DNA from 3 places in the Albidovulum salinarum genome. Region 1 is predicted to be linked to each of the others. Evidence: riboswitches for the same ligand, from Rfam matches in the RefSeq annotation. Region 1 holds a riboswitch; each other region holds the start of a gene.

Region 1 (9,352 bases):
CGGCGACATCGAGCGTGATTTCCGGATCGTCGCCGAGAAGAGCGGTCGAGACGCATTCGCCGGCCAGGAGAACGCTGTGCGACGCGGCCAGGGCGAGCTCGTCAACGAGGGCCTCGATACTCTTGAACGTCTCGAGGGCGCCGGCCAGGTCAAGGCAGATGACCATTTCGGCCCTGTCCGAACGCGTGAGCCCGCGGCTTTCGACGTGGTGCCCAGGCAATCGTTGCCGGGCGCTTTCGGCATAGGCCGCGCGTTCCTCGAAACCGGCATACTCCTTGACGTCGAGCCCTTCGATATGGCGCGCCGAGGCGCAGCGATGCTCGGCGACCGACCGGGCCGTCTCTATGCCGGCCAGCCTGAGCAAGGCATGCAGATGGCTGAGGTTCTGTGACGTGATGGACATGGTGGGTTCGATTTCAATCCAGTTCTTGAACGGCCGCTGCTCGGTCAGGCCGAAGCGCGCTTCGACTTCGGCCTGCAGCGGCGCCAGGACATCGTTAACGCGATTTGTCGCCCGGTCGAGTGTTCGCGAGCCAATCGTCCCAATGCGACCATCGGACCTCAGGTTGTGATGATAGTGGATGACCCGGGGCGGATCGCTGTTCTCGTTCACTTGCGGCCAGACATAATGTGTCGCGCAGTTGAAAGTGTTGTCCAGGATCTCGAAATCCAGCCCGGCGTCGAGAGCTGCGAAATAGAACGAGATCTGATCCACATGCCAGAAATAGCTGTCGAGGATGATCTTGGCCTGCGAGCTGCCGAGGAGCCGCCCGGCCCATTCCTTCCAGCGGCCGCCGAATTCGCCGGCGAGCGCCGTCGGCAGGCAGTAGAGGCCTCCGTTGAAGTAACCTTCGGGCGTCAGGTCGCGTTCGAGCGTTCCTGCGATCATGCGGAACTCGGCGTTGATCTTGAAATGGTCGCGGAGCCGAAGGAACAGATCTGCCGGAGGGTTAGGGGCGTCGACCGTCTTTCCCATTGCGAAACGATGTCCCGATACGCCCGCCCGTTTCCGGAAGCGACGTGAGACCGTCTCGCTGAACGTCCCGCTACATACGGTATCGCAGTCGAACAGCGCGATGGCGCCGTCTTCGAAACGCTCGTGGCAGTCGAATTGCACCAGCTTGTTGCAGTGCTTGCCGTCGCCGAAGCGGTCCACCGGAATGACATTGGTCCCGAGCGCCCGGAAATGATCGAGAACCGGCAGATCCTTGTCGACCGACTGGATGAAGATGCGCGACGGATCAACCCCTTCGATGCGGATCAGGGCGTTCGCCCAGCGGACTGCCGCGGACTGGATCGACTGTGGCCTATCGACGATGCAACTGAATGAAACTGGAAGTACTTGCGTCATGCCAAGGATGTTCCCTAATCGGCAATCGCTGCGGTGCGATGGCGGTATGCGCGGAGTTCGCTCACAGTGATTATTAGCTGGTCCGAGTACTGTCTCGGAGACCTTTCTCAAGACCGGATGCGCTTCCACAGCTTTGACAGAAGCGAGCGCCTGCGTGCATGGCGTGGTTCCGGCGTCTGAGGACCGGGCGCCCTTTCCACACGATTCAGCTCCTTGCGCAGTTTCTCGCCCCCATCGAACGGGTTGGGGAAAGCCTTTCTCAGGCGCCGGTCCTGGTGGTACATGCGGCGATGGTCGTCCGGGATGGTGACGCCGTCGCGATATGTGCCGTAACCCCAGTCGCGCGAGCAGTCCTCCCGCGCCTGAAACGGAGCCAGGCGCTCCGCGTAGGCTTCCGACAGGGCATCGAGCGTACCGACATCATCGCACCACTTCTCGGAAGTGGCATCGTAGAGCCCGCGCACATATCCGCCCTTCTTCAGGAAGCCGGAGAAGTGGATGAAATCGGCGGGCGCATCGTCGATGAGGACGGTGCCGTCCGCCGTCTGCTCGACCTTGCGCTGGAATGTGTTCCAGCGCGCCAGGTTCATGGTCGGCTGGCGCAACACCTTAACGTTGTCGAAATAGCACGGCACGAGGTCGAGCCATTTCTGGTCCGTGAACAGCCGCCTCTTGTCATCGATCAGGCAGTAGTCGGTGAGGCGATGGCGCCACCATTTCCCAAAGGCCTTGCCTTCCTGATCGGCCCGGACGCCAAGAAAGCCGCCGTTGAACACGCCCACGCGATGCGTGTTGAGTTCGAAGAAGACCCACGGATCCTTGACGTGCGGAATGTTCGCATGCGGCGTGAGAACGATCGAGTGCCGCGAAACGGCGTCCAGGATCGTCTGGCAGGTGGAGTGGATCTCGCAATCGGGATCGAAGAACAGGACCGCATCGCAGTCCGGCCGATCAAGAAGGTCGGCCAGCACGAATCCCTTTGCCGCGGTCGCCAGCTCCATGACGGTATGCTGAAAGAGCCACTGGTCCAGATTGGGAACATGATCGGCTATGGCCGAGAGCGGGTAGATTTCGTGGAAGCCGTCCGCCTGCGGATCTGTGTCGCCCAGATCGCGATCGACGATGCACACGACACGCCGCGCCTCCGGCAGGAACTTTTCCAGAGAACGCGCCAGAAGGACGGCGTTCGGATAATAGTTCAGAGCGCAGGTGGTAAAGACATAAATCACTTGAGAATCTCGTCGATGAGAGAGCGGTACTTGTCGCTCCGTGAAAAAAAGAGCGAGAACGGCCAGCGTTTCAGCTTCCGTGCAACCTTGATCGCGGCTTTTTCTTTATTGTGATTGAATTCACGATCGACCAGTTTGCGGGTTTCCCCGATCTGAAGCGTCAACAGGGCATTTGTCAGGATCAATCCGGTCGGATCGTCGCTGAACTGCGCGGCGGCATGCCCGAAGTTCCCCTTGCCCGCGGTGTCCAGGCTTTCGAACTCGTCCCAGATGTCGCCTGCGGCGGAGGTGAGTTCCCGGCTCATCACCGGCAGGGGCGCGACGGCGCGCGTTACAGCCTTGGCATCGAATGTATCCGCCACATCGGCCGGCTCAAGATCGAGTCCGAGGCGATCCCGCACTTCGGATGCGAGATTTCGTCCCGCGGCGAAACTGGCATGACCGACAACGATCGTACGCTCCGGAAACCGCCGGGCCACTTCGAGCAGCTTCTCGTTGTGAGTGACCCAGAGCGCCAGTGCGTGGTCCGGCTCCGTCAGAAACCGCGCGCTCGTCTGATTTCTGTCGGTTCCCTGAACGACCTCACGGACCGAGCGGCGGTAGAGCGACCAGCTGCATTCCGCAGGCGAACGATAGACGATCAACGCCTTGAGCGATGGGACGACGTCCATCCAGTGGCCCAGGAACTGGCAGACACGCGGATCCTTGAACCCCCATACCGGGGCATTCGCCTCCCGCTCGGCGCAGTAGCCTCTTATGAATTCGCGGTCCCTTTCCACGAGAGGAATGTCGTTGTAGGTGACCGAGGCCCAGTCCAGTCCGGCCGCCGCCAGCACCTCGTCGTGAAACGTTACCGGAGGCCAATCCTCGAAATGGCCATAGCGGTTGTACTCGTTCGCGCCGATCAGATTGGTCCCGGGGTTAAGCCCCGACTGGGCCAGGTGTTGTGTGACGGAAGACGTTCCGCTTCGGTGAAACCCTCCAATCGCCAAACCCATCGCGCCCTCGTGATGCCATTTTCGCTCACTTCGTCGGGCATGGCACTACACTATCAAGTTTCGTTGTCAATCCGACCAAGGCTTGCAAACCGGACCCGGCGAACCAGCTCCGCCTCGTCGGCAGGGATCCGCCACGCAACCAGAACCTTGCTTGATGCGGGGACGACCGGCGCCTGCCGCGCCGCGAAAATGACGGAACGCGTTCCGAAACCGGTCTTGAACTCCAGCGGCAGACTGCCGTCGCGGCTCCAATCTCTCGCGTTCCGGCAGAATCTGGCACTGCCATCCGCGAACCTGTCCGGGACTGCGGGACCGGCTTTCGACCACCGGCATACCTCTTCGCCATTGGCTGGCACATGTTTGGCGGCCCCGATAGGATTCGAACCTATGACCTACCGCTTAGGAGGCGGTCGCTCTATCCCCTGAGCTACGAGGCCGCACCGATACAGCGCGCTGCACCGCGGTCGGTTCACCCCGTCAACGCCGGTCAAGTGATCCGCCCCCTTGTCTTTAGTCCGAGTGTCGGCGGGCTTCAAGAAAAGTCGGCGCCCCGCCGCGCGGATCGTGGCACCCGCCACCGGCGGCGCGGTCGCCGTTAGCGCTAATTTTTTGCAACCGATTGCTTGGACAAGCCCGAAATTTGGCGCTAATCAGAAGTGACGCCAACCAAGCTGGAGACCGCCCCGTGAGCAGCAACGGACCCGCCGAGCCGCGCCGGACCCTGACCTTGCGCGACGTTTCCGAAGCCTCGGGTGTCTCCGAAATGACCGTCAGCCGGGTGCTGCGCAATCGCGGCGATGTCTCGGACTCCACGCGCGAAAGGGTGCTCGAGGCGGCCAAGAGGCTCGGCTACGTGCCCAACAAGATTGCCGGCGCGCTTGCCTCGCAACGTGTGAACCTCGTCGCGGTGATCATCCCCTCGTTGTCGAACCTCGTCTTTCCGGAGGTCTTGAGCGGGATATCCGAGGAACTGGAGGAAAGCGGCCTGCAGCCGGTCTTCGGCGTCACCAACTACTCGGCCGAGCGCGAGGAGGCGGTGCTCTACGAGATGCTGTCCTGGCGGCCGACCGGGGTGATCATCGCCGGGCTCGAACACAGCGACGCGGCGCGGGCGATGCTGCAGAACGCCGGCATCCCGATCGTCGAGATCATGGATGTCGACGGCACGCCGGTCGACTCGGTCGTCGGCATCTCGCACAAGCGCGCCGGGCTCGAAATGGCGCGCGCGATCATTGGCGCGGGCTACCGCCGGATCGGCTTTCTCGGTACCAAGATGCCGCATGACCACCGGGCGCGGAAACGGCTCGAAGGGTTCGAGGCGGGGCTGGCCGAGGCCGGGATCGAGCTTGCGGACAGCGAGTTCTACTCGGGCGGCTCGGCGCTCCTCAAGGGGCGCGAGATGACCGAGGCGATCCTGAAGCGCAGCCCGGATCTCGATTTCCTCTACTATTCGAACGACATGATCGGGGCGGGCGGGCTGCTCTACTGCCTCGACAAGGGGATCGACGTGCCGGGCAAGCTCGGGCTGGCCGGGTTCAACGGGGTCGATCTCCTCGACGGGCTGCCGCGCAAGCTCGCCACGATGGATGCCTGCCGGCGCGAGATCGGGCGGCGCGCGGCCCAGATCATCTCGGGCCACAGCGACGCCGGGCTGATCGGCGGCGAGCATGTCGAACTGACGCCGGTGCTCGAACCGGGCGACACGATCCGGCAGGGCTGACGGAAACCCGAATTTTCGCCGAAAGTTCGCGACCCCCAGTTCAGGCCCTTCGCAGGATGTAGATGTCCATGATCCAGCCATGCCGCGCCCGCGCCTCGGCGCGGGTTTCGACGATCCGCGGCGCCAGTTCGGCGAGCGGACCGGAGAGGATGATCTCCTCGGCCATGCCGACATAGGCGCCCCACCAGATCGTGACGCCTTCCGGGTCGACCGCTTGGAACGAGCACTCGCCGTCGAGCATGATCGCCAGCGTGTCGGCGCCAGCGGGCCAGCCCTCCTCGCGCAATTTCCGGCCGGTGGTGACGAGGAACGGCGCGCCGATCTCGTTGATCGGGATCGCGTGGGACGCGGTCAGCGCCTGCAGCGAGGTGATGCCGGGAATGACCGTGACCTTGAGCGGCACCGCCCGGTCCACCCGTCCGGCGATCCGGAGCGTGCTGTCGTAAAGCGAGGGATCGCCCCAGACCAGCAGCGCCACCCGGCCCGTATCGCCGATTTCGGCCTGAATAGTGTCTGTCCAGACCCTGGCGATGGCGTCGTGCCAGTCGTCGACCCCGGCGCGGTAGTCGGGGTTTTCCGCGTCGCGCTTCGGCAGGTCGAACGCAACCACCCGCGCCGCGCTGCCTTGCAGCAACTCATCGCAGATCGCCTGCCTGAGTTCCGCGAGATCGGCCTTGTTCGCGCCCTTCCTCGGGATCAGCACGAGGTCGGCCGAGCGCAGCGCCTTCTCGGCCTGCCGCGTCAGGTGATCCGGATTGCCGGTGCCGATGCCGATGAGAAGAAGCTCGATCATGTGCGCCCTTCCGCGCTGGATAACAAAAGGCCCCGCGCAACACCTCGCGCGGGGCCGGTGCTTTCTGTCAAGCCCGTCAGGCGTCCCGGGTCCAGAGCCGCGCCGCGAGCCAGCCAAGCGCCGCCCAGGCGAAGAAGCCGACGCCGAGGACGCGGGCCGAGTACTCGCCCGCCACTTCCGGCGGTGCGACACCGAAAAAGCCCTCCGGATGCGGCGCGCCGATCAGATGCGGCCCGGCCAGAAGCGCCCCGCCTATCAGCGCCGGCACGAAACCGCGGCCGAAGGCGAGCAGCGCGAGCCCGCCCGCCGTCGCGACGACCGTGCCGAGCCACCAGGCCTGACGCGCGCCAAGCTCGGCAGCGACCGATCCCGGCAATTCCGGCGCCAGCCCCATCGCCGGGGCCAGCATCAGCGCGGCAAAGCCCGCGAGGCCCCAGAAGATGCCGTCCCGCGCCTCGACCCTGCGGCCGAAATGCTCGGCCAGCGCGAAGCCCGCGACGAGGATCAGCCCGTAGCTCGCGTAGATGAGCCCGGTGAAGAGCACGGTGAGCGCATTGCGGGTGACGGCGGAAGTCTCGCCCTCTTCCGCGGCGGCGCCGTCATCATGCGCGGGTTCCCCCTCGGCATGGTCGTGGCCGGCAGCCTCAGCCGCCTCCCCCGTACCGCCGAAATGCACCAGCGCCCCGGTTTCGTATTCCTCACCCAGGAGGATCAGCTCCTGGATGAACGCGAAATGCAGCAGAGCCGCGAACAGCCCCGCTGCAAAGCCGGCGATCAGCCCGCCGGCCAGCAAACGTTGGATCATTGGTTCAGACCGTCAGGTCCTGCTCAGTGGCAGGGGAAGCCGGTCGCGTGGCGCATGTCGTGCGCGGCATCGTGCAGCGTCGCCGACTGGGCGTGGCCCGCGACAAACAGCATCGTCGCACCGATCAGCGCAACGAAGACGATGGACAGGAGCCCGGTGGAGGTCTTGGCGGCGGAATGGGTCGTAGCGTTCATGTCGTTCTCCTTGCCGTCACACCCGACGGCTTTTGTTGCCTTCCCACATGGCCGGTCTCCTGACTTGCGGGTCGCTGCGGCCTTCCGCCTTCCCGGGGGCGAACCCCAGTGGCCGTTGGAAAGCCGCTCGCCGCTCACAGTCGCGGGGGCGGTTGGGGCTTCGGGTGCCGCCTTTGGTCCACCCTTCCCCATTCCCGTTTCGGTCCGGACGCTTTGCGCCTGATGGACACCATGCCCTTCCATCTGCCAGCAAGCGGACCATCCGGTCAAGGCGGATTAGCGCCAATCGCCGCGCCGATTGCGACCTGTCAGCCCGGAATCCGGGCGATCGCCTTTTCCCTCAGCGTGCCGAGCGGGCGCGCATCGGCAAGGGTGCCGTCGGGCGCGGCGGCATAGAGCGCAAGAAAGGTCACGAGATTCGGGATCTCGGCCTCGGTGATCTCGCCGAAGAGATAGGCGGTCTTGCCCTCAGCCCGGAAGGCCACCGTCGAGGGCCGGGTGCAGCCCGACATGCAGTCGATCTCGCGCACGGCCGCTGCATCGCCGACCGCCTCGGCGAGTCGCGCCGCAAGCCCGGCCTGCCCCGCCGGACAGGACCGGCAGACGGTGATGGTGACGGCGCTCATTTCCCCTCGGCCAGGGGGCCGAGCAGGATCAGCGCCGGCCCGTCGGAGGCCTCGGCCTCGATCAGGCGTTCCATCGACCCCAGCGTGCCGCGAACGATCTTTTCCGCCGGCGTAGAGACGCTTTCGGCCAGAAGCGCCGGCGTCTCGGCCGACATGCCCGCCCCCTGCAGACGCCGCGCCAGCTCGGCGAAGGTGCGCTTGCCCATGAAGACAACCGTCGTCGCCGTCGGATCGGCGAGTGCCGCGATGTTCAGGTCCTCGGGCAGCGCGCCGGTGACGTCATGGCCGGTGACGAACTGGACCCGCCGCGCGGTTAGACGCCGGGTGAGCGGGATGCCCGCCGCCGCCGCCGCCGCCATCGCCGAGGTCACGCCCGGAATGATCTCGTAGTCGATCCCTGCCTCGCGGCAGGCGGTGATCTCCTCCTCGAGCCGCCCGAAGAGCCCCGAATCGCCCGACTTCAGCCGCACCACCTTCGCGCCGGATTTCGCGTAATCGACCAGAAGCCGGCTCACATGGTCCTGCTTCGGCGAGGCTCGCCCCGCCCGCTTGCCGACCCCGACCATGTCAGCGCCCTCGCGCGCCTTGGCGAGAATCGGACCCGAAGAGAGATCGTCGAAGAGCACCGCATCGGCCTTCTGGAGCCGGTCCACCGCCTTCAGCGTCAACAGCTCCGGATCACCGGGGCCGGAGGAAACGAAACTGACGAAACCCTTCATGTCGCCTCCGCGATCAGGTGGAAGAACGTGCCGGTGGCCTGGCCCCGGCGCGACCCGGTCTCGGGCACCGGATCGCCATTGGCGTCGACGACGCTCGCGAGCGCCATATCCGGCTGCTCAAGGATCGTCGAGTAGTGAAATTCGTGGCCCCTGAGCCGCGCCCCCGTCCCGTGCCCCGGCACCGGCGCCGAAAGTGTGGCGAGCCGGTAGCCGAGATGCATCCTGCGCTTCTCGAACGAGGTCACGAGGCCGAGAAGCCCCGCCATCTCGTGACCCACGCCGTCGCGGTCGATGATCGCCGCCCCCATCGCCATGTAGCCACCGCATTCGCCGTGCACGGGGCGGGTGTCGGCAAACCGTCTCAATCCCTGCCGGAAATGCCCCGCTGCCGCGAGCCGCGCCCCGTGGAGTTCCGGGTATCCACCCGGCAGCCAGCAGCAATCGGCGCTCGGCTCCGGGGCCTCGTCGGCGAGCGGCGAGAACGGCAGGATCTCCGCCCCCGCCGCGCGCCAGCCATCGAGAAGGTGCGGATAGACGAAGGAGAACGCCTGGTCCTGCGCGAGAGCGATACGCTGCCCCGGCGCCGCCACCGCAACCGGCGCGCCCGGCGAAAGCCGGGTCGCCCGCGCCGCCGCGCGCAAGCCGTCGAGATCGAGATGCGCGGCCACGAACTCCGCCGCATCGGCGATGATCCGGTCAAGCTCCGGCGTCTCCTCGGCCTGAACGAGCCCGAGGTGTCGCTCCGGCACCTCGATCGTCGCCCGCCGCGGCAGGGCGCCGAAGACCCGGATCCCCGCCGCCGCCATCCCGGCGCGCACCAACGCCTCGTGCCGGGGCGAGGCGACCCGGTTCAGGACCACGCCCGCCACCGTCACATCCGGCCGCATCCGCGCGAAGCCGAGCGCCACCGCCGCCGC
Region 2 (9,352 bases), on a different contig from region 1:
CCTCAGCTTCGCGATCCCGGTCGTGGCCTTCACGCTCCTGCGCAGCCTGACCCGGATGTCGCGCGTCGATGCCGCCGCGGTGGCGGGCCACTACGGCTCGATCTCGATCGTCACCTTCGTCTCGGCGACCGCGATCCTGACCAGCCGCGCCATCGACTACGAGGGCTACATGGTCGCCGTCGCCGCCGCGATGGAGGCACCGGCCATCGTCGCGGCGCTCTGGCTCGCCGCGCGCGGCGGCTCCGGCGTGAAGATGGATGCCGAGCTCTGGCGCGAGGTGATGTTGAACGGCTCGATCGTGCTTCTGATCGGCGCCTTCCTCATCGGCGCGGTGACCGGCGAGCGCGGCCTCGCGGAGATCGAGAGCTTCATCGTCTCGCCGTTCAAGGGCGTGCTCTGCCTCTTCCTTCTCGACATGGGGCTCGTCGCCGGGCGCGGGCTGAAGCAGTCGCGCGGGCTTCTCTCGGCCGGCGCGGTCGTCTTCGCCGGGCTCATGCCGATGATCGGCGCGGCGATGGCGTTGCCGGTGGCGCTGATGCTCGGCTTCTCGGCCGGCGGCACGGCACTGATGATGACGCTGGCGGCCTCGGCCTCCTACATCGCGGTGCCGGCCGCGATGCGGGTGGCCTTGCCGGAGGCCAATCCCTCGATCTACCTGACGCTCTCGCTCGGCGTCACCTTCCCCTTCAACCTCTCGCTTGGCATCCCGCTCTATGTCGCGGTGGCCGGGCTTTTCGCCGGAGGCTGACCATGCAGACCCATCAGGCCAAGCGCGTCGAGATAATCATCGAGGCCCCGCTCGAACACCGGCTGACAGACGCCATCGTCGCGGCCGGTGTCACCGGCTTCACGATCCTGCCGGTGCTCGGCGGCTCCGGCCGCTCCGGGCAATGGAGCCGCGACGGCCAGGTCTCGCTCGCGGGCGGCATGGTCGCCGTGGTCTGCATCGTCCGTCCCGAGCGGGTGGACACGCTCCTCGACGCCGCCTTCAAGGTGGTCGAGCGCCATATCGGCGTCGTTTCCGTCTCCGACTGCGAAGTGCTGCGCGCCGAGCGGTTCTGAGCCGTTCCCGGTCCCCGCATCGTGACCGCGCGTGTTTGCGCGTCATGGTAGGCTGGGTCGCGACAGGAGGCTCTTGCCATGCATGGATCGCGCCCCGCGCTCCTCGCGGCCGGCATTGCGCTGGCCATGATCCTGCCGCCCGCACCGGCCATCGGCGGACACGGCTTCGGATATGACTACGGCGTCCATCACCGCTATGAGCGCCGTCAGGCCGCACCGCGCGTTGTTCCGCCGAGCTATTCCCGCGCCCTGTCCCTGTTCCAGCTGCGCGATTACGATGCCACCCGTCGCGAGCTTCGTGCGCTCGTCGAGACCGGGCCGGGCGACGCGGACGCCTGGACCCTGCTCGGCCTCGCGAGCCTGAGGCTGCGCGACTACACCGGGGCCGAGGACTACTACGCCGAGGCGCTGAGGCTCGACCCCGGCCATCGCGGCGCGCTGCAGTATCAGGGCGAACTCTACATCACCCAGCGCCGCTACGAGGCGGCCAAGGCCAATCTCGCGCGGCTCGAGGAGCTTTGCGGCGGCTGCGCGGAGCGGGATGAACTTGACCGCGCGCTGGTCCGCGCCGGCCAGTCCCCCGAAAGCGCGCCGCTGCTCAGGGCGCCTGGCGACGCCGCCGCCGGCGTGCGGCGCCTTGAGTTGCCCGAGGCGCCGAGTGACGGACCAAGGCGCCTCAAGGCACCAGGCGGCGGATCCTGACCCGGCGCCCCGGCCGTCAGGCCAGCCGCTCTGAGAGGAACCGGCCGGCCTCGATGGCCTCCTGATCGGCGCCGAGCCGCTCGGTCAGCGCGCCGTCGGCCCGCGCATTGCCCCAGCGATCGTAATGGACGTGGTCGGTGATCGGCAGTCGCTTGCGCCAGCCCGCCGCCTCGAGTTCCGGCCGCGCATGGAAGCCCCGCACATGACCGACGCAGAGATAGGCAACCGGGATCACGTCCTTCGGCAGGCCGAGCACCCGCTTTAGCGCGCCGTTGTCGAGGATCGAGACCCAGCCGACGCCCAGCCCCTCGGCCCGCGCCGCGAGCCAGAAGTTCTGCACAGCGCAGACCGAGGAGAAGAGGTCCATCATCGGGATATGGGTGCGCCCGATCACCACCGGCCCTGCTCGGCTGCGGTCGCAGGTGATGCAGATGTTGAGGGGCGATTCGAGGATGCCTTCGAGCTTGAGGTTGCGGTAAACTTGGCGCCGGTCCCCCTCGAACATCATCGCCGCCTCGGCATTGGCCTTGGCGAAGAGGTCGTGCACCCGGCCGCGAATCCCGGGCTCGCGCAGGACGAGGAAGTCCCAGGGCTGCATGAAACCCACCGAGGGCGCGTGATGCGCCGCCATCAGCACCCGGCTGAGTCGTTCCGGGTCGACCGCGTCGGGCAGGAAGTCGCCGCGTGTGTCGCGGCGGTTGAGGATGGTGCGGTAGACCGCTTCGCGGGTGGCGGCATCGTAGCTGTCGGGCGGCGTGAGCCCGGTCTTGGTATCGGCCATCGGAGTCCCCTTGGATGGTCCCGCGCAAGCCGCCGTCCGCGCGGCCCGCGCCATCCCTTCCGGCCGGTCTTCTGACTCGGGCTCATTCCGCCCGGACCCCTTCCCGGCCCTACGGCCAGTGGTCATCGTCCGGCAGTCCCCCTCACAGCGCTGGGCACGTCGCGGAATTGCACCGCATTCCCGATTCTCCCGCGCGAAGGCGGGCACCGGAAGGTGGGGCGAACCTTACCCGGTGGCCCGGCGATGTCAGCCGGAAAGCGGGCGCGAATGCTGCCGGCAGGATGAGTGGAATTGACGCATGCCCCGGCCGGGCCGGATCCGAACGCCGGGCCCGGCTCAGAAGGCGCTGCGCAGGCCGACGACGACCCCGTTGGACGAGGCGCCGGGGCCGATGAGACCGTAGCCGTCCGATCGGTGATGCAGGCGCAGGAACACGCTCCGGTCCGCCTCGCGCCCGAGATCATGCGCAAGCTCGAAATGCCAGTAGATCAGGTTCTGAGCCGCTTCGCCGTCGCCGCGCCGCTCTTCGAGCGCCGGCACCTTGGAGGCATGGGAGGGACCGATGCCGAAGGCGAAGCTGTCGATCACCCAAAGGACCGGCCGCTTCGTCTCGAGCCGCGCGACGACCGGCAGGTTGAACTCCCAGTGGTCCTGAAGGTTGAAATGGCGGACCACCTGCGGCTCAAGCCAGAACGACAACTCGCCGACACGAGTTGCGACCGGATTGAAGAGACGGAAATCCGCCGCCACGCCCACGAGGCCCGGCTCTTCGTACCTGGCGTTCCACGGGGTGAAGACCAACTCTTCCCAGGGATTGTCGGTGAGAATGCCGCCGAAGACGCTGATCTCGCGCCGCGTCTCCGCCTGTGCCGGCCGCTCCGCGATCAGGCCCAGCGCAACCAACAGGATCATGGTGCGCAAGGCCAGTCGCATGTGTCACCCCTTCTTCAGGCAGCGGTTCCCGAGCGTCTCGGCAATCTGAACCGCATTCAGCGCCGCGCCCTTGCGCAGGTTGTCCGAGACGCACCAGAGATTCAATCCGTTGTCGATGGTCGAATCCTGGCGGATCCGGCTGATGAAGGTCGCGTAGTCGCCGACGCATTCCACCGGCGTGACGTAGCCGCCCGGCTCGCGCTTGTCGACGACCATGACGCCGGGCGCCTCGCGCAGGATGTCGCGCGCCTCATCCTCGTCGAGAAACTCCTCGAACTCGATGTTCACCGATTCCGAGTGACCGACGAAGACCGGGACGCGGACGCAGGTCGCGGTAACCTTGATCGTCTTGTCGAGGATCTTCTTGGTCTCGGCGACCATCTTCCACTCTTCCTTGGTCTGGCCGTCCTCGAGGAAGACGTCGATATGGGGAATGACGTTGAAGGCGATCTGCTTGGTGAACTTCTTCGGCGCCACTTCCTGGCCCGGCACATAGAGGCCCTTGGTCTGGTCCCAGAGCTCGTCGATGCCATCCTTGCCCGCACCCGACACCGACTGGTAGGTCGAGACGACGACGCGCTTGATCTTCGCGCGGTCATGCAGCGGCTTCAGCGCCACCACCATCTGCGCGGTCGAGCAGTTGGGATTCGCGATGATGTTCTTGTTCTTGTACATCTCCACCGCGTCCGGGTTGACCTCCGGCACGACGAGCGGGATTTCCGGGTCGTAGCGGTAGAGCGAGGAGTTGTCGATCACCACGCAGCCCTGCGAGGCCGCGATCGGCGCGTATTTCTTCGTCGCCTCCGAACCGATGGCAAAGAGCGCGATGTCCCAGCCGGTGAAGTCGAAACCCTCGATGTCCTTGGTCTTGACGGTCTTGTCGCCGAACGAAACCTCGGTGCCGAGCGACCTGCGCGAGGCAAGCGCGGCGATCTCGTCGACGGGAAATTCCCGCTCGGCGAGGATGTTCAGCATTTCGCGGCCCACATTCCCCGTGGCGCCGGCGACAACGACCTTGTAGCCCATCTGGGGTCTCCTAACGTTAAGGACGAGGCCCCTTAGCCGATCGCGCCCCGCAGATAAAGGCCCCGCCGCGCCGCAGCGCGGAAAAAACGCCGCAGGATCACAATACTCGGGCGAGATCGGCGATCAGATCCTCAGCATCCTCGAGCCCGACCGAGAGCCGGAACACCCCGTCGCCGGCGAAGGCGCGGTAGCTCTCCCTCGCGGCACCGTCGAGCCGGAACGAGCTGTCCATCAGGCTGTCGGTCTCCATCCAGAAGATCAGGCTCCGGTGATGGCCGAGCGAGACCGCGTAATGGATGATCTCGAGCCGGTCGATGAAGCCCTGCGCCAGCGCCCGGCCCCGCGCCGCGTCGCCGACCTGGAACGAGATCATTCCGGATGTGTTGGTCATCTGCCGCCGCGCGAGTTCGGCCTGGGGATGCGAGGCGAGGCCAGGATGGATCACGCGGGTCACCGAGGGGCGGGTTTCCAGCCATTCGGCGATCCGGATCGCGTTCCGCTGGTGCGCCTGCATCCGCAGGGGCAGCGTCGCCATGCCGCGGGCGATCAGCCAGGCGTTGAAGGGCGAGAGAATCCCACCGTGATGGATCGCCGCCTCGGCCCTGAGCTTCGCGACAAGCTCGGCACTGCCCGCCACCGCGCCGCCGACCGCGTCGCCGTGGCCGCCGATGTACTTCGTCACCGAATGCATGATCAGATCGACGCCGAGCGCCCGGCTGTCCTGCCCCAAGGGCGAGGCGAAGGTCGCGTCGCAGGAGAGCAGCGCCCCGGCGTCATGGGCGAGCCGCGCCACCGCCGCGAGATCGGTGAGCCGGCCGATCGGGTTCACCGGCGTTTCGGTGTGGACGAGCTTGGTCTCCGGCCGGATCGCCGCTGCCACCGCGTCGAGGTCGGACATGTCGACCAGCGTCACCGCGATCCCGAGCCGGGGCAGCGTGTCGCGCGCGAGCTCCGCGACCCCGGCATAGGAGACGTCCGAGACGACCGCATGATCGCCGGCCGAGAGGAACGTCAGGAAGATCGCCGTCGCCGCCGCCATGCCGGAGGCGAGGCAGAGGCAGTCCTCGGTCCCCTCAAGCGCCGCGATCTTGCGCTCCAGCAGCGCGACGGTGGGGTTGCCCCAGCGGGTATAGAGAAAGCCGGCGTCGTCGCGGAGGTCATGGGCGGAAAAGCCGGCCACCTGATCGGTCACGAAGGTCGAGGACATGTGCAGCGGCGGCGCCGAGGCGCCGGTCGCGGGGTCCGGTCCCTCGCCGGCATGGATGGCGGTGGTGTTCGGGCCGAGCGATGCGTTGCGGTGATCCATGGCGGTCCTCTCCGGTTTTCCCGAAGCCTCGCCCCGAACGCCTGTGCGCGCATCCCCGATTGCGACATGGTCGCGGCGTTTACCGGTTCCGGGCGCTCAGACCCCGGCCTGGCTCACCCGGTTGTCTTCGCGCAGGAGCCGCTCGACGAACGCCTTCTCGGCAGCGAAATCATGCGGCACCTGATCGGCGCGGCGCGATCCGGTGAGCGAGAGCGAGGCGAAGAAGTCGAAGCCGTGAAGGCGGAGCGAGGCGAGCCCGCTCGCCGCCAGCAGGTCGATCAGCATCGCTCCGGTGGTCGGCGGCGCGCCGAGCCGGTCGCGCAAGGCCGCCCAGTCGGCGAGCGGGTGCAGGTAGAAGCCGGGCGACGTCGCCACGCCCCACGGCAGGCGCTTGCGCTTGTGCGACATCCAGAGGATGCGGCTTGCGCCGATGCGGTGCAGATCCTCGGCGCCGATCGAGGTGGCGAGCGCCAGCCAGTCGGTGCGCCGCCCATGCGTGCGCGAGGCTGGCATCGGCGCCCGGTTGATGCGGATCACCAGATCGGCCGCGTCGATCTCGAACCCCTCGTCGCGCTCCGCGAGCGAGCGGGCATTGCCGACGAGCGCCACGCGCTTGCCGTCAAGCTCGGCGAAGAGGTCGGCCCGCGCCACCGACAGCGCCGCGAGCGGTGCCTCGCGCCGGAGCGCCCGCGCGAGGTAGAAGCCCCCCCGGTTCACCAGCTCTCTCCCGCCAGAAGCCGCCGGTAGAGCGCGACGATGGCAGCCGCCTCGTCCTCGATCCGGAACGCCTGCCGCACCCGCTTAAGCGAGGCCGCACCGGCCCTTGCCCGCATCTCCGCGTCATCGAGGAAGGGCGCCACCGCCGCCGCGAGCGCCGGAATGTCGCCGGGCGCCACCAGCGCGCCGGTCTCCTCCGTCACGATCTCCTCGAAAGCGCCGACGCGGGTCGCCACCACCGGCACGGCGCAGGCCATCGCCTCGATCGGCGTGAGGCCGAAGCCCTCCCAGCGTTGCGGCGCGACATAGAGGTCCAGCACCCGGTACCAGTCGGCAATCTCGTGGACCGGCACCTCGGGCAGGAAGCGGATGCGGTCAGCCAGGCCGGCCGTTGCGACGTTCTCCTTCAGCCCGGTCAGGAAGCCGTCATGCCCCTCGGTCGCCCGCCCCATCACGAGCGCCGTCACCCCTGGCCGCCCGGGCAGGAGCGCGAGGGCGGCCTCGACGAAGGCGTCGGTCCCCTTTTGCGCCCGGATCCGCCCGTAGCAGCCGAGGATCACCTGATCCTTGGGCAGGCCGAGTTTGCGCCTCAGCGCGGCGCGGTCCTCGGGCCGCGAGAACGCCTCGGTGTCGATCCCGTGCAGGATCACCTCGGCCCCGCGTTCGAGATAGGCGGCGGTCTTTCGCGAGGTGGCGATCACCCCGTCCATCCGGCCGATGAGCCAGCGGGTATAGCCGGTATGCTTGCGCTGCGAGGCCGACGTGAAGAGCAAACGCAGCCGCCGCCTCAGGACATGCTTCAGCATGAGCCCCAGCAGCATCTCGGTGTTGCGCCGGGCATGCCAGACCCGGACCCGGTCGCGCGGCATGAGGAAAAGCCGCGACAGGGCGACATGCGGCACATGAGGGGGCAGGCCCGGCCCGGTCGCGGCAATGCCGATCATCCGTGCCTGCAAGGGCACCAGCCGCACGATCGTCGCCGTCACCCCCGAAAGCCGCCGCTTCAGGTTCGGTGCAATCACCTCGATGTCACGGATGTCGGGGGCCATGTGCTCTCCTTCGCGGGATGGTTAGCCCATGGGGCGCCGCAATTCTAGCCCGTCGCGTCGCGGCTGAAGAGGTAGAGAACGAGGCCGATCAGCAATGGCACGAGGAAGAAGAGGAAGAGCGCGGCGAACGGCGCCTCGGGACTCGCGGCGCCCGCCTCCATCGCCCGGTGGAACCGGCCGCTGGTGAATTGCAGGATCCCGGCGCCGCCGATCCCGAACATATTGAGGAAGGTCACCCCGCGCCCGACGAGATGGGGCGGAAAGAAGCTCCGCCCATGCGCCATGATCGCCGGGAAGGACGAGCCGAAGAAGCCCACGGCGGCAAGAAGCGCGGTCGCCGCCCAGAACCCCGCGCCGGGCGCGAGGGCAAGCGCCCCGAGCGCCACGGCCCCGGCCGCATTGCCCCAGAAGACCACCCATTTCCGCGTGCCGAAGATCCGGTCGAGCGGCCCGTAGGCGAAGTTCCCCGCGACCATCGCGAGCGCCATGACAAGGGTCACCCGCCCGATCGCGAGCGCGTCTAAGCCGAAGACCTCGGCGAGATAGGGCCCCGCCCAGAGCCCCCTTATCGCGGCGGCCGGCGCATAGGCGACAGCCATCAGCGGCAGAATCGCCCAGAGGCCGGGAATGCGGAGGAGATCGACGACCGACCCGCGCCCGGTCTCCGGCGCCGCCAACCGCTCGGGATCGCGCACGAAGATCCAAAGCGCGAGCGCCACCGCGACCGTCACCGCGGCGAGCCCGATGAGCGCCGGACGCCAGCCGATCAGCTCGACGAGCCAGGCCAAGGGCGCCGCCCCGGCGATATTGCCGAGCGAGCCCGCGCCGATGATCGCGCCCGCGAGCGTGCCGAAGACGGCCGGCCGGTAGACCCGCGCGAAGATGTAGTAGGAGGCCATGAGCACCGGCGAACAGCCGATCCCGATCAACGCCATGGCGAGATGCACCGCGCCGGGACTTTGTGCGAGCGCGAAGACAAGCGCGCCGCCGCCGCCGCCAAGACCGAGCAGGACCGAGGCCGTCAGACGCGGTCCGATCCGGTCGAGCGCGGCACCCACCGGCATCTGCATCACCGCGAAGACAAGAAACCAGATGCCCGAGGAGAGCGCGAGATCCCCCGGCGCCGCGCCGATCTCGGCGCCGAGCACGGGTGCCAGCACCGCGAGGAATGCGCGGTAGAACTGGCTCAGCACGTAGCCCGCCACCAGAAAGATGAGCCCTGCCCGCATGTTGCCCCGTTCTGCCCCGATGGCCGCGACCCTGCGGCAGAAACCACGCCTGCGCAAGGCTGGTCTTGGATCGGCCCGCCCGCCGTCCTACAAGGCCCCATGCGCGCGTTTCTCGCCATTCCCCTGCCCGAGAGCGTCATCGACGCGCTGGAGGATCTGCAGGCCGACCTGCCGTTCGGCCGGCTCGTGCGCCCCGAGAACCTGCACCTCACCCTCGCCTTCCTCGGCGAGGAGCCCGACGAGGTGATCGAGGCGGTGCACGAGGCGCTCTTGCCGTTCCGCGCGACGGACTTCGACCTGGAACTGGCCGGGCTCGGCACCTTCGGCGGCCGCGAGCCGGCGAGCCTGCACATCGCCGCGACCCGCAGCCCCGCCCTGCGAGACCTCCATGCGCGGCTCCGCAACCGGCTTCACCGCGCGGGGCTGATGTTGCCGCGCGAACGCTTCGCGCCGCATGTGACGCTCGCCCGGTTCCGCCGCAACAGCCCCGCCGCCGACCACCAGAGACTTGGCGCCTTCATCGCCGCACGGGGCGAGACCCGCCTCG
Region 3 (9,352 bases), on a different contig from region 1:
AACAGCGACACGAGGCGCAGCTTGGTCTCGGGCTCGACGCGGGCGAAGACGTCGGCCGCGAGCACCCGCTCACGCATGTCCTCCCCGGCCGTCTCGGCGTCGAAGCCGCGCAGGTCCCGGCCCTCGATCACGACGAGCCCGTCCTCCCCGAGCCCGGCGTGCCGCGCGATCGTGGCCGCCGTGTCGGCGTGATCGCCGGTCAGCATCACCACCCGCACCCCGGCATCGAGACTGGCGCGCAACGCCTCGGGCACATCGGCGCGGAGCGGATCGAGGAAACAGACGAGGCCGACGAGCGTCAGCCCCTCGTAGGGCGGATCGCCGTCCGATGCCGCCTCCTTCATCGCCAGCGCCAGAAGCCGCAGCCCCTCCCGCGCGGCTTCTGACTGCCGTCGCGCCCAGTCCGCGCACCCGCTTGCGTCGAGCGGGACCGGACCCTCCGCGCCGAGCTGGCGGTCGCAGGCCTCGAGGACCGCCTCGGGCGCTCCCTTGACCGCGTAGAGGAAGCGGGCGCCGTCGGCATGGACCGAGGCCATCATCCGGCGGTCGGGATCGAAGGCGTGTTTCCGCACGCGGGGATAGTGCTCCTTCAACCATCCGCGCCCGATCCCGGCCGCTTCGGCGGCGGTAAGGAGCGCGATCTCCATCGGGTCGCCGCCGTGATCCTCCGCCGCGCCGTCGCCGGGCTCGGCGTTAATGCAGAGCGCCCCGACCCGCAGCGCCGCCGCGAGACGGTCATCCCCCGCGCGGGCCTCGCCCTTCGCCTCGAACGCCACATCGCCGCCCGCCAGCAGGTAGCGCACCACCGCCATCCGGTTTTCCGTCAGCGTACCGGTCTTGTCGGTGAGAACGACCGTCGTCGCCCCCAGCGTCTCGACCGACGAGAGCCGGGTGATCAGGGCGTTGCGCGCCGCCATCCGCCACATCCCTCGCGCAAGGCACAGGGTCGCCACGACCGGCAGACCCTCGGGCACCGCCGCCACCGCCAGCGCGACGCCGGTCTGCAGCATGGTGCCGAAGGCATGCCCCTGCAGCACGCCTGCCAAGATCGTCAGCACCGCGAGCGCGAGCGTCAGCCAGACCAGCCGGTGCCCGAGCCGGTCGAGCCGACGCTCCAGCGGCGAGGCCTCGCCGTCGGCGCTTTGCGCGAGATCGCTGATCCTGCCGATCTCGGTGCCCATGCCGGTCGCGACCACGATCCCCTCGCCCGCACCCCGGGTGATCGCGGTGCCCCTGAAGGCCGTGTTGGCGCGGTCGCCGATCCCCGCGTCGGCGGCGACGCGGGGCGTGTCCTTCTCGACCGGAGCCGATTCCCCGGTCAGGACGGATTCGTCGACCTGCAGGTTCGACGCCTCGACCAGCCGCAGGTCGGCGGTCACGATGTCGCCCGCCTCCAGAAGCACGATGTCGCCCGGCACGAGGTCTTGGGCATCGACCTTGCGGACACGCCCGTCGCGACGGACCAGCGACCGGACCTCCGCGATCCGCAGCAACGCTTCCATCGACCGCGACGCGCGTAGCTCGGTGAAAAAGCCGACTGCGCCATTGATCACGAGAACGACGAGGATCGCGACGGCCTCGGCGAGATCGCCCAAGATCAGCGACAGTACCACCGCCGCGCCAAGCAGCCAGACGATGATCCCGCTGAACTGGTGCAGGAGAATGGAGAGCGCACTTCTGGCGACGCGCCTGCGCAGCCGGTTCGGCCCGCAAAGCCGCTGCCGCCGCTTGGCTTCCACGGTCGAAAGGCCCTGCGCGGGATCCGTGGAGAGCGCGGTCGCAACCGCGTCCGCTGCGAGCGCAAATGGCTTGTCCAGCGCCAGTTCCGGCATCCTCGGCTCCCGTCATCCCGTGAAGAACCACCCCGGAGCCCCCGACCGGGCAGCGCAAGTCGTCCGACTTGGCCGGTCAGCCCCGCCTATGCGCGGTAACTCGTCCAGCCGACCCGCCGACTGCCAAGCCCGTCAGACCGGCGTCGCGTGCTTCGCCTCGGCCTTGGCGATCTCCTTGGACGCCTTCTCCAGCGCCTCCTCGCCCGCCGCCACCTCGCCAAGCGCGAGATGTCCGGCGCAGCGCGAGCAGAGCTCGGTCCATTGCCGGATGTCCTCCGTGAGCCGTTCGGCGGAATGGGCCTGCCACTCGCTCACCATCCGCAACACCGCGGTCGGGTCCGAGCCACCGCGCTCCATCGCTTCCTTGCTCGTCTTGATCGCCGTCCGCGCCGCCGCGTGCCGCCGCGCGAACCAGAGCCGCGTGAACTCCTCGGCCTCGTCGAGGAGCTTCTCCTGCACCTCCCAGAACTGGTGCACCGGCGGTCCGGCCAGCGGATTGAGGCTGAAAGCCGCCATGGCCTGCCGACCGAAATCCATGGCGGGGTTGGTGTCGAGCTTGGGCTTGGCCATTTTCATCCTCCTGCATGGGTCGCGCTGTCCGAGGGTACTCTTGCCCAAAGGCGCAGGCCCGACATTGACAAGGGTCAAGTGCGGCGGTGGGACCATTGTCATCCCTTCCGCGCGGTCAGGATGAAGCGTTGGTAGACACGGGTGCGCAGCCGGTTGCGCAGCCCGTTCGTCCGGCGTTGCGCGCGGGCGATCGGCTCGTGCGACTGGGTGCGGATGTCGGTGAAGCCCGCCGCCTCCAGCATCGGCGCGAGCCGCGCCGCGGTGAGCCCGTCGCCGAACGGCAGGCGCTCCATGATCGCAGCGTGGCGCTCGCCCAGCGCGCCGTCGTAATCGGGATCGGGCGAGAGCCGCTCCCAGAGCGCGAGTGCCTTCGCGGCCCAGCGGCCCGAGAGCTTCGGCCGCGCCCAGTCGCCGTCGTAGATGAGGAGCCGCCCGCCGGGCCGAAGCACCCGGTGCCAGTCGGTGAAGGCCGCCTCGGGCTCGGTCAGGGTCCAGACCAGATGGCGGCAGAGGATCGCGTCGTAGCGCGCCGTCGGCTCCATCGTCTGGCCGGCATCGGCGAGAAGGAAGCGCAGCCGCGCCTTGCCCACGTGTTTTGCCTTGGCCACCGCCAGCATCGCCTCGGAGAAATCGAGCGCAGTAACGTCATGGCCGAGATCATGGACGAGCCGTGTCACCTCTCCGGTGCCGCAGGCCAGTTCCAGCACCCTGAGCGGCTCGGGCCCGAGATGGTCGCGCATTGGCTGCGCCCAGGCCGCAGCCTCGGGCCCCGGCGCGATTCGGTGGCCGAAGGCGCGGTCGAAGGTCTCCGACCGGCGCGACCAGTAGTCGCGGATCTCCTCGCGGAGCGTGTGGTTGGCAAGGCCGGGCATGGGCCGGGGATGCTGGGTCATGGGATCCGGTCAGGCGATGGCGTGGAAATGGAGAAGGCGGCTTCCATCGGCGGGATCGGTTAGTTCCCGCGCGGCGACACCGAAGACTGCGCGCAGGCGGTCAGGAGTCAGCACCTCTTCGGCGGGGCCGAGCGCCACGAGCCGGCCTTGGTGAAGAACCGCGATCCGGTCGCAGATCCGCGCCTGGTTGAGGTCATGGAGCGCGATGACGCTGGTGACCGGCAGCTCGGCCACGAGGCGCAGGATCGCGAGCTGGTGGCGGATGTCGAGATGGTTGGTCGGCTCGTCGAGGAGGAGGATATCGGGCCGCTGCGCCAGCGCGCGGGCGATGTGGAGCCGCTGCCGCTCGCCGCCCGAGAGCGTGCCCCACTGCCGCTCGGCCAGATCCAGCATCTCGACCGTGGCAAGCGCGCCGTCGACGATGCTCTCGTCGGCCTCCGACCAAGGTGCCAGCGCGTCGAGCCAGGGCGTGCGGCCCAGTTCTACCACCTGGCGGCCGGTTAGCCGCTCGGCGGTCTCGGCGGCCTGCGCCACGAAGGCTACGCGCTGCGCCACGGTGCGGCGCGGCAGGCTCGCCAGCGGCGCGCCGTCGAGCCTCACGGCGCCGGCCTCGGGCCGCGTCAGCCCGGCCAGAAGCCGCAGCAGCGTCGACTTGCCCGAGCCGTTCGGCCCGACAAGACCGAGCGTCTCGCCCGGTTTGAGGCCCAGCGTGACGCCGGAGAGGAGCCGACGGTTACGGACGGAGAAGCTCAGTTCATGTGCGTCGATCACAGCCGCCGCCCTCCCCTGACAAGGATCGCCGCGAAGGCCGGAGCGCCGACGAGCGCGGTGACGACGCCGATCGGCAGAACCTGGCCCGGAATGACCACGCGCGACAGGATGTCGGCGAGGATCAGGAACACCGCCCCCATGAAGGCCGAGGCGGGGATGAGCCGCCCGTGGCGCGGCCCGACGAGGAAGCGCGCGGCATGGGGGATGACGAGGCCGACGAAGCCGATCGCGCCGACCATCGACACCATCACCGCCGTGATCAGGGCCGAGGAGCCGATCAGCGCCGCCTGCACCCGCCGCACCGGCACGCCGAGCGAGGCGGCGGCTTCCGAGCCGAAGGCGAAGGCATCGAGCGCGCGGGTATGGAGCGCCACGATCAGGACGCCCGCCACCGCAACCGGCACCGCGAGCCAGACATCGGGCCAGCGCACGCCGCCGAGGCTTCCCATGAGCCAGAACATGATGCCGCGCGCCTGGTCGGAATTGGCCGACTTGGCGATGATGAGCGCGGTCAGCGCGTTGAAAAGCTGCGCGCCCGCGATCCCGGCCAGCACGATCTGCGCCGCGCCCGCCGCCCCCGCGCCGCCCCCCGCCGCGCGCGCGAGCAGCGCGACGATGCCGAAGGCGAGGACCGCGCCGATGAAGGCGCCGAAGGACAGGGACAGGAGGCCCGCGCCGAGCCCGGCGATCGTCACCGCCACCGCCCCAGTCGAGGCCCCGGCCGAGATGCCGAGCACGTAAGGATCGGCGAGCGCGTTGCGCAAAAGCGCCTGCAGAACCACGCCCGACACTGCGAGACCGGCACCGCAGGCCGCCGCGACGATCGCCCGCGTCAGCCGGTAGTTCCAGATGATGCCCTCGTCCACCGGATCGAGCGCGTACCCGGCGCCGAGAACCTTGTTGGCCAGCACCTGGAGGACGGTCAGAGGCGGCAGCGCCGTCTCGCCGATCACCACGCCAGCTAGAAGCGCCGCCGCGAGCCCGGCCAGCGCCAGACCGCACGCACCGATGCGGCGGCCCGCGCCGCCCGAACCCGCGACGGCGAGGCTCATTGCGCGAGCCCGTAGGACTCGAGCGCGTCGGCGAGTTCTTCAACGCCGCTCACGCTGCGGATGGTCGCGTCCATCGTCTGGGCGTCCATCACCACGATGCGGCCTTCCTTGACGGCCGTCATCTGGCTCGCCACCGGATCGGTCTTGAGGAACTCGAGCTTCTTCTCGGCGTCGTCGGCCTCGAAGCGGCGGCGGTCCATACTGGCGATGACGATCACGGTCGGGTCGGCCTTGGCCAGCGTCTCCCAGCCGACGGTCGGCCACTCCTCGTCGCTTTCCACGACGTTCCTAAGTCCGAGCTTCTCCATCATGTAGCCCGGCGCGCCCTTCTGGCCGGAGACGAAGGGATCGGCGGCGAGTTCGGTCGAGGAGAACCAGAAGAGCGCCGAGGCGTCCTTGAGGCCGAGCGCCTGTGCCTTTTCGACGGCAGCGGCCTCGCGCGCCATCAGGTCGGCGACGAGCGCCTCGCCATTCGCGGCCACGTCGAAGATCGCGGCGAGTTCGCGAATGCCCTGATGCACGCTCGCGGTCGAGAACATCGCAAGCCGGGTGCCGTCGGCGCCGGTCGAGTTGTCCTTGGCGACGCAGTCGGTGGGCAGGATGTAGGTCGGAATCGCGAGGTCGTGGAACTGCTGGCGCGTGGCAACGATGCCCTCGGGGCCGACGTGCCATTCGTATTGTACCGCGACCAGGCCCGGCTTCTTTGCGACGACGCTCTCGAAGCTCGGGTCGTTGTCGGCGAGCCGCTCGATCCCGGCGTTAAGGTCGGCGAATTCCGGCAGGACCTCGGAGAACCAGACCGAGGTGCCGGCGACCTTGGCGCCGAGGCCGAGCGAATAGAGGATCTCGGTCGCGGCCTGGCCGACGCTCACCGCCGCGCCGGGGGCGGCGTCGAAGCTGATCGTCTCGCCGCAGTTCTCGATGGTGAGCGGGTACTGGGTGGGGCCTTCCGCCGCGACGGCGGCGGTGGAGGACAGGAGCAGGGCCGTCAGGCCGGTGCGCAGGAACATGGGGTCTCCCTCGGGGTCAGGTGGCGACCGGAGGGCAACAGGGGAAGGACCCCGCGCCGCGCATCGCGACGCAAGGATGATGGCCTGCCAAGGCAGCGCCCGGCATGGGACCGCGTCCGGCACAAGTCATCGACACCCTCCCCGGGCAGCCCGCCCGGTCTGGCTACGTTCGTCGATGGCAGGTCTCCTGACTTGCGGGTCCATGCTCGCCCCACCTTCCCGGCCCGTCTTGGGGCCAGTGGTATCCGGGGGTCGCTCGCCGCCTACAGTTGCGGGTGCAGTCACGGCTTCGGCGCCCTTGCGGCTCTTCCTTACCGTGTTCCCTTTTCACCCGGCCGCGCTTGGCTTGGCCGGGACCATCGGCAGCCGTCATGCCCTTTGCTCGGTTGGGCTGTCAAGCTGGTTCCGACCGCTTCCCGCCCCGGAACGACATAGGCTGCCCGAACTTGCGCGCTCAGGTCGAACCGTCCTCATGCGGGGCGGGCGGGATCTGCGTCGTATGGGCGATCGTTGCCGGCGCCCTCCCGGCGCCGATCACCAGCACCGGGCAGCGCGCGGCGTCCAGGAGCCGTCGCAGCGCGTCGGGGCCGCGAAACGGGCCCGCCGCGAGATCCACGATCACCACGGCGGCATTGGTCCGGCCGACCCGGCGCAGGAGCGCCTCCTCGGCCTCCGCCTCCGCGCCGGCCATCGGCCCCATCGTCACGATCCCGGTCCCGAGCGCGGAGGCCAGCGTCTCGCCCAGCGCACGCGCGTCGCTCTCGCTCGCGCCAGTCGGCAGGATCGCGACGACGCTGCCGCGCCGGCGATGGACCGGACGGTGGCCGAGGAGCAGTAGGTCCCAACTCCGCGCCGCCTCCCAGAGACCACTGACAAGCTCGCCCCTGCGCCGCTCGAAGCTCCAGTGGAGCGCGCGGGCCTCGGCCACCCGCGCCAGGCGGGCGCGGAACGCCCGCGCGTCGCTGGCCACGAGAATCCGCATCTGGGCGCTGGAGGGTGCGACCATCAGCATGCCCGAGGAGGTGACGACGCGCTGGCAGTGGAGGCCGGCGACCCCGGCCGCGTCCGGTTCCTCGACCATCACACCGCCGAGATCGGCGGCGACCGCCTCGGCGATGCGTTCGGCGATGGCGATGGCGGTCTCGGCATCGGCGAAGGAGCCCGCGCCGATGAGGATGCGCCGCCGCGTCACGGTCGCCGCGCTCATGGCGCATCCCCCTCGCCGCCCCTGCCCTCCTCGCCGCGGCCGGTGCGGCCGAACCGCCGCCGCGCCTCGGCATATTCGCGCAGCCGCGCCTCGACCCGGCCGTTGACGCTGTCCTCGGGGAAAGCGCCGGTCGCATCCCGGGCGCCCGCCGCCCGCCCGGTGAGGATCGCGATGCCCTCGTCGATCGTCGCGACCGGGATCACCCGGAACCTGCCCGCGCGGGCGGCCTCGACCACATCGTCGCGCAGCATCAGGTGCTCGACGTTCGATTTCGGAATCAGCACGCCCTGCCGCCCGGTCAGCCCGCGCGTCAGGCAGGTTTCGAAGAAGCCCTCGATCTTCTCGTTGACGCCGCCGATCGCCTGCACTTCCCCGGTCTGGTTCACCGATCCCGTCACCGCGAAACCCTGTGCCACCGGAAGCTCCGAGAGTGCCGACAGGAGCGCATAGAGTTCGGCCGAGGAGGCGCTGTCGCCATCCACCCCGCCATAGCTCTGCTCGAAGACGAGGCTCGCGTGGAGCGAGAAAGGCGCGTCGAGCGCGTAGGTGGCGGCGAGGTAGCCCGCGAGGATCAGCACGCCCTTTGAGTGGAGCGGCCCGCCAAGTTCCACCTCGCGCTCGATGTCGATGAGCTTGCCCGCCCCCATCCGGCACCGCGCGGTGATCCGCGACGGCCGCCCGAAGCGGAAATCGCCGAGCCCGATGACCGACAGCCCGTTGACCTGCCCGGCCTTCGCGCCGTCGGTGTCGATCAGGATCGTGCCCCGCGTGACCGCCTCCTGCATCCGGTCCTTCACGCGCGAGGCGCGCCGGTCCTTCTCGCGGACGGCGCGGGCGACGTCCTCGGCCTCGACCCGGGCGCGCCCGGCCCCGCCGGCATAGTGGTCGGCCTCGCGCATCAGATCGGAGAGCGCGCCGAGATGCAGGGTCAGCTTCTTGCTGTCGTCGGCGATCCGGGTCGCCTCGTCGATGATCCGCGCCACGCCCGCCGCCGCGAAGGGCTTCAGCCCGTCCCGCACGGCATGGGCCGCGATCAGCCGGGCGAAGGGCACGACCGTGTCGCCCGTCCGGTCGATCGACTCCTCGAAATCGGCCTGCAGCTTGAAGAGGTCCGCGAAATCGGGATCGAGCATCACCAGGAGCGCATGCAGCACCCGGTCGCCGATCAGCACGACCCGCACCCTGAGGGGGATCGGATCGGGTTGCAGCGAGGTCGTGGAGACCATGCTCAGCCGCTCGGCCATCGAGGTGATCGCGATCGAGCGGTTCTTGAGGCACTGTTTCAGCGCTTCCCAGGCGAAGGGCTCGGTGAGCACGCGGCGCGCGTCGAGCACAAGGTAGCCGCCATTGGCGCGGTGCAGCGCGCCGGGCTTGATCAGGGTGAAATTGGTGATCAGCGCGCCCATCTGCGAAACATGCTCGATCCGCCCGGTGAGGTGATCGAGCGTCGGCAGATCCTCGGCCACGACCGGCGCGCCGCCTGCCTCCGGCCCGTCGCGCGACACCATCACGTTGACGACATAGCGTTCGAAGGGCGGCTCGCGGTGGTACTTGCGGATCGCCTCGGGGAACGGGCCGGACTTGGCATTGGCCTGCGCGGCGAGGAACAGTTCGGCATTGGCGATCATGTCCTTGTGGACGTCGTCGAGATAGGCGCAGGCCGCGGCGATATCGCAGAACTCCGCCTTGAGCTCGCCGACACGGGCCGAGACCGCGCGTTCGGCCATGCTCGCGTGCAGGATCTCGATCTTGCCGCGCAACTCCTTGTCGAGCTTCGGCGCCTCGCGCAGGACCTTGGCAAGTTCCTCCTGAAGCCGGGCGATCTTCTCGTCGATCGCCTGCTGCTCGGCCTCGTCCAGCTTGTCGTAATCCTCGGTCTTGACGACCTTTCCGTCGCGGATCGCTGCCAGCATGAACCCCATCGGCGTGCGCAGGAGTGCCACATTCTCGGCCTTCGCCTTCTCGACGAAATCGGCCATCGCGGTTTCCTGGCGCTCGCCGTATTCCTCGTCGAGCG

Evidence for each region. Region 1 has a riboswitch for cobalamin ahead of OEZ60_RS15635 (CbtB domain-containing protein). Riboswitches for the same ligand answer to the same signal wherever they lie in the genome.
Region 2: it holds a riboswitch for cobalamin, as region 1 does, so the genes downstream of both, bluB (5,6-dimethylbenzimidazole synthase) here and OEZ60_RS15635 (CbtB domain-containing protein) in region 1, are expected to answer to the same signal.
Region 3: it holds a riboswitch for cobalamin, as region 1 does, so the genes downstream of both, OEZ60_RS18450 (ABC transporter substrate-binding protein) here and OEZ60_RS15635 (CbtB domain-containing protein) in region 1, are expected to answer to the same signal.

What each region holds. Positions count from the first base shown of each region.
Region 1 is NZ_JAOVQO010000015.1:30,543-39,894, reverse strand. Features, by position in the region: gene OEZ60_RS15670 (hypothetical protein) at 1-1,351, opposite strand, end outside; gene OEZ60_RS15665 (hypothetical protein) at 1,459-2,580, opposite strand; gene OEZ60_RS15660 (hypothetical protein) at 2,577-3,578, opposite strand; tRNA gene OEZ60_RS15655 (tRNA-Arg) at 3,940-4,015, opposite strand; gene OEZ60_RS15650 (LacI family DNA-binding transcriptional regulator) at 4,264-5,298, shown strand; gene cobF (precorrin-6A synthase (deacetylating)) at 5,339-6,091, opposite strand; gene OEZ60_RS15640 (CbtA family protein) at 6,168-6,896, opposite strand; gene OEZ60_RS15635 (CbtB domain-containing protein) at 6,920-7,090, opposite strand; cobalamin riboswitch at 7,123-7,339, opposite strand; gene OEZ60_RS15630 (DUF1636 domain-containing protein) at 7,399-7,716, opposite strand; gene cobA (uroporphyrinogen-III C-methyltransferase) at 7,713-8,435, opposite strand; gene OEZ60_RS15620 (cobyrinate a,c-diamide synthase) at 8,432-9,352, opposite strand, start outside.
Region 2 is NZ_JAOVQO010000008.1:83,878-93,229, forward strand. Features, by position in the region: gene OEZ60_RS09930 (sodium-dependent bicarbonate transport family permease) at 1-748, shown strand, start outside; gene OEZ60_RS09935 (DUF3240 family protein) at 751-1,062, shown strand; gene OEZ60_RS09940 (tetratricopeptide repeat protein) at 1,141-1,764, shown strand; gene bluB (5,6-dimethylbenzimidazole synthase) at 1,781-2,545, opposite strand; cobalamin riboswitch at 2,590-2,771, opposite strand; gene OEZ60_RS09950 (hypothetical protein) at 2,882-3,478, opposite strand; gene OEZ60_RS09955 (aspartate-semialdehyde dehydrogenase) at 3,482-4,504, opposite strand; gene OEZ60_RS09960 (trans-sulfuration enzyme family protein) at 4,602-5,810, opposite strand; gene OEZ60_RS09965 (glycosyltransferase family 29 protein) at 5,907-6,527, opposite strand; gene OEZ60_RS09970 (glycosyltransferase family 4 protein) at 6,524-7,576, opposite strand; gene OEZ60_RS09975 (MFS transporter) at 7,621-8,805, opposite strand; gene thpR (RNA 2',3'-cyclic phosphodiesterase) at 8,905-9,352, shown strand, end outside.
Region 3 is NZ_JAOVQO010000020.1:5,757-15,108, reverse strand. Features, by position in the region: gene OEZ60_RS18475 (cation-translocating P-type ATPase) at 1-1,832, opposite strand, end outside; gene OEZ60_RS18470 (hypothetical protein) at 1,965-2,402, opposite strand; gene OEZ60_RS18465 (class I SAM-dependent methyltransferase) at 2,501-3,295, opposite strand; gene OEZ60_RS18460 (ABC transporter ATP-binding protein) at 3,305-4,066, opposite strand; gene OEZ60_RS18455 (FecCD family ABC transporter permease) at 4,063-5,118, opposite strand; gene OEZ60_RS18450 (ABC transporter substrate-binding protein) at 5,115-6,128, opposite strand; cobalamin riboswitch at 6,289-6,504, opposite strand; gene OEZ60_RS18445 (hypothetical protein) at 6,583-7,335, opposite strand; gene OEZ60_RS18440 (Lon protease family protein) at 7,332-9,352, opposite strand, start outside.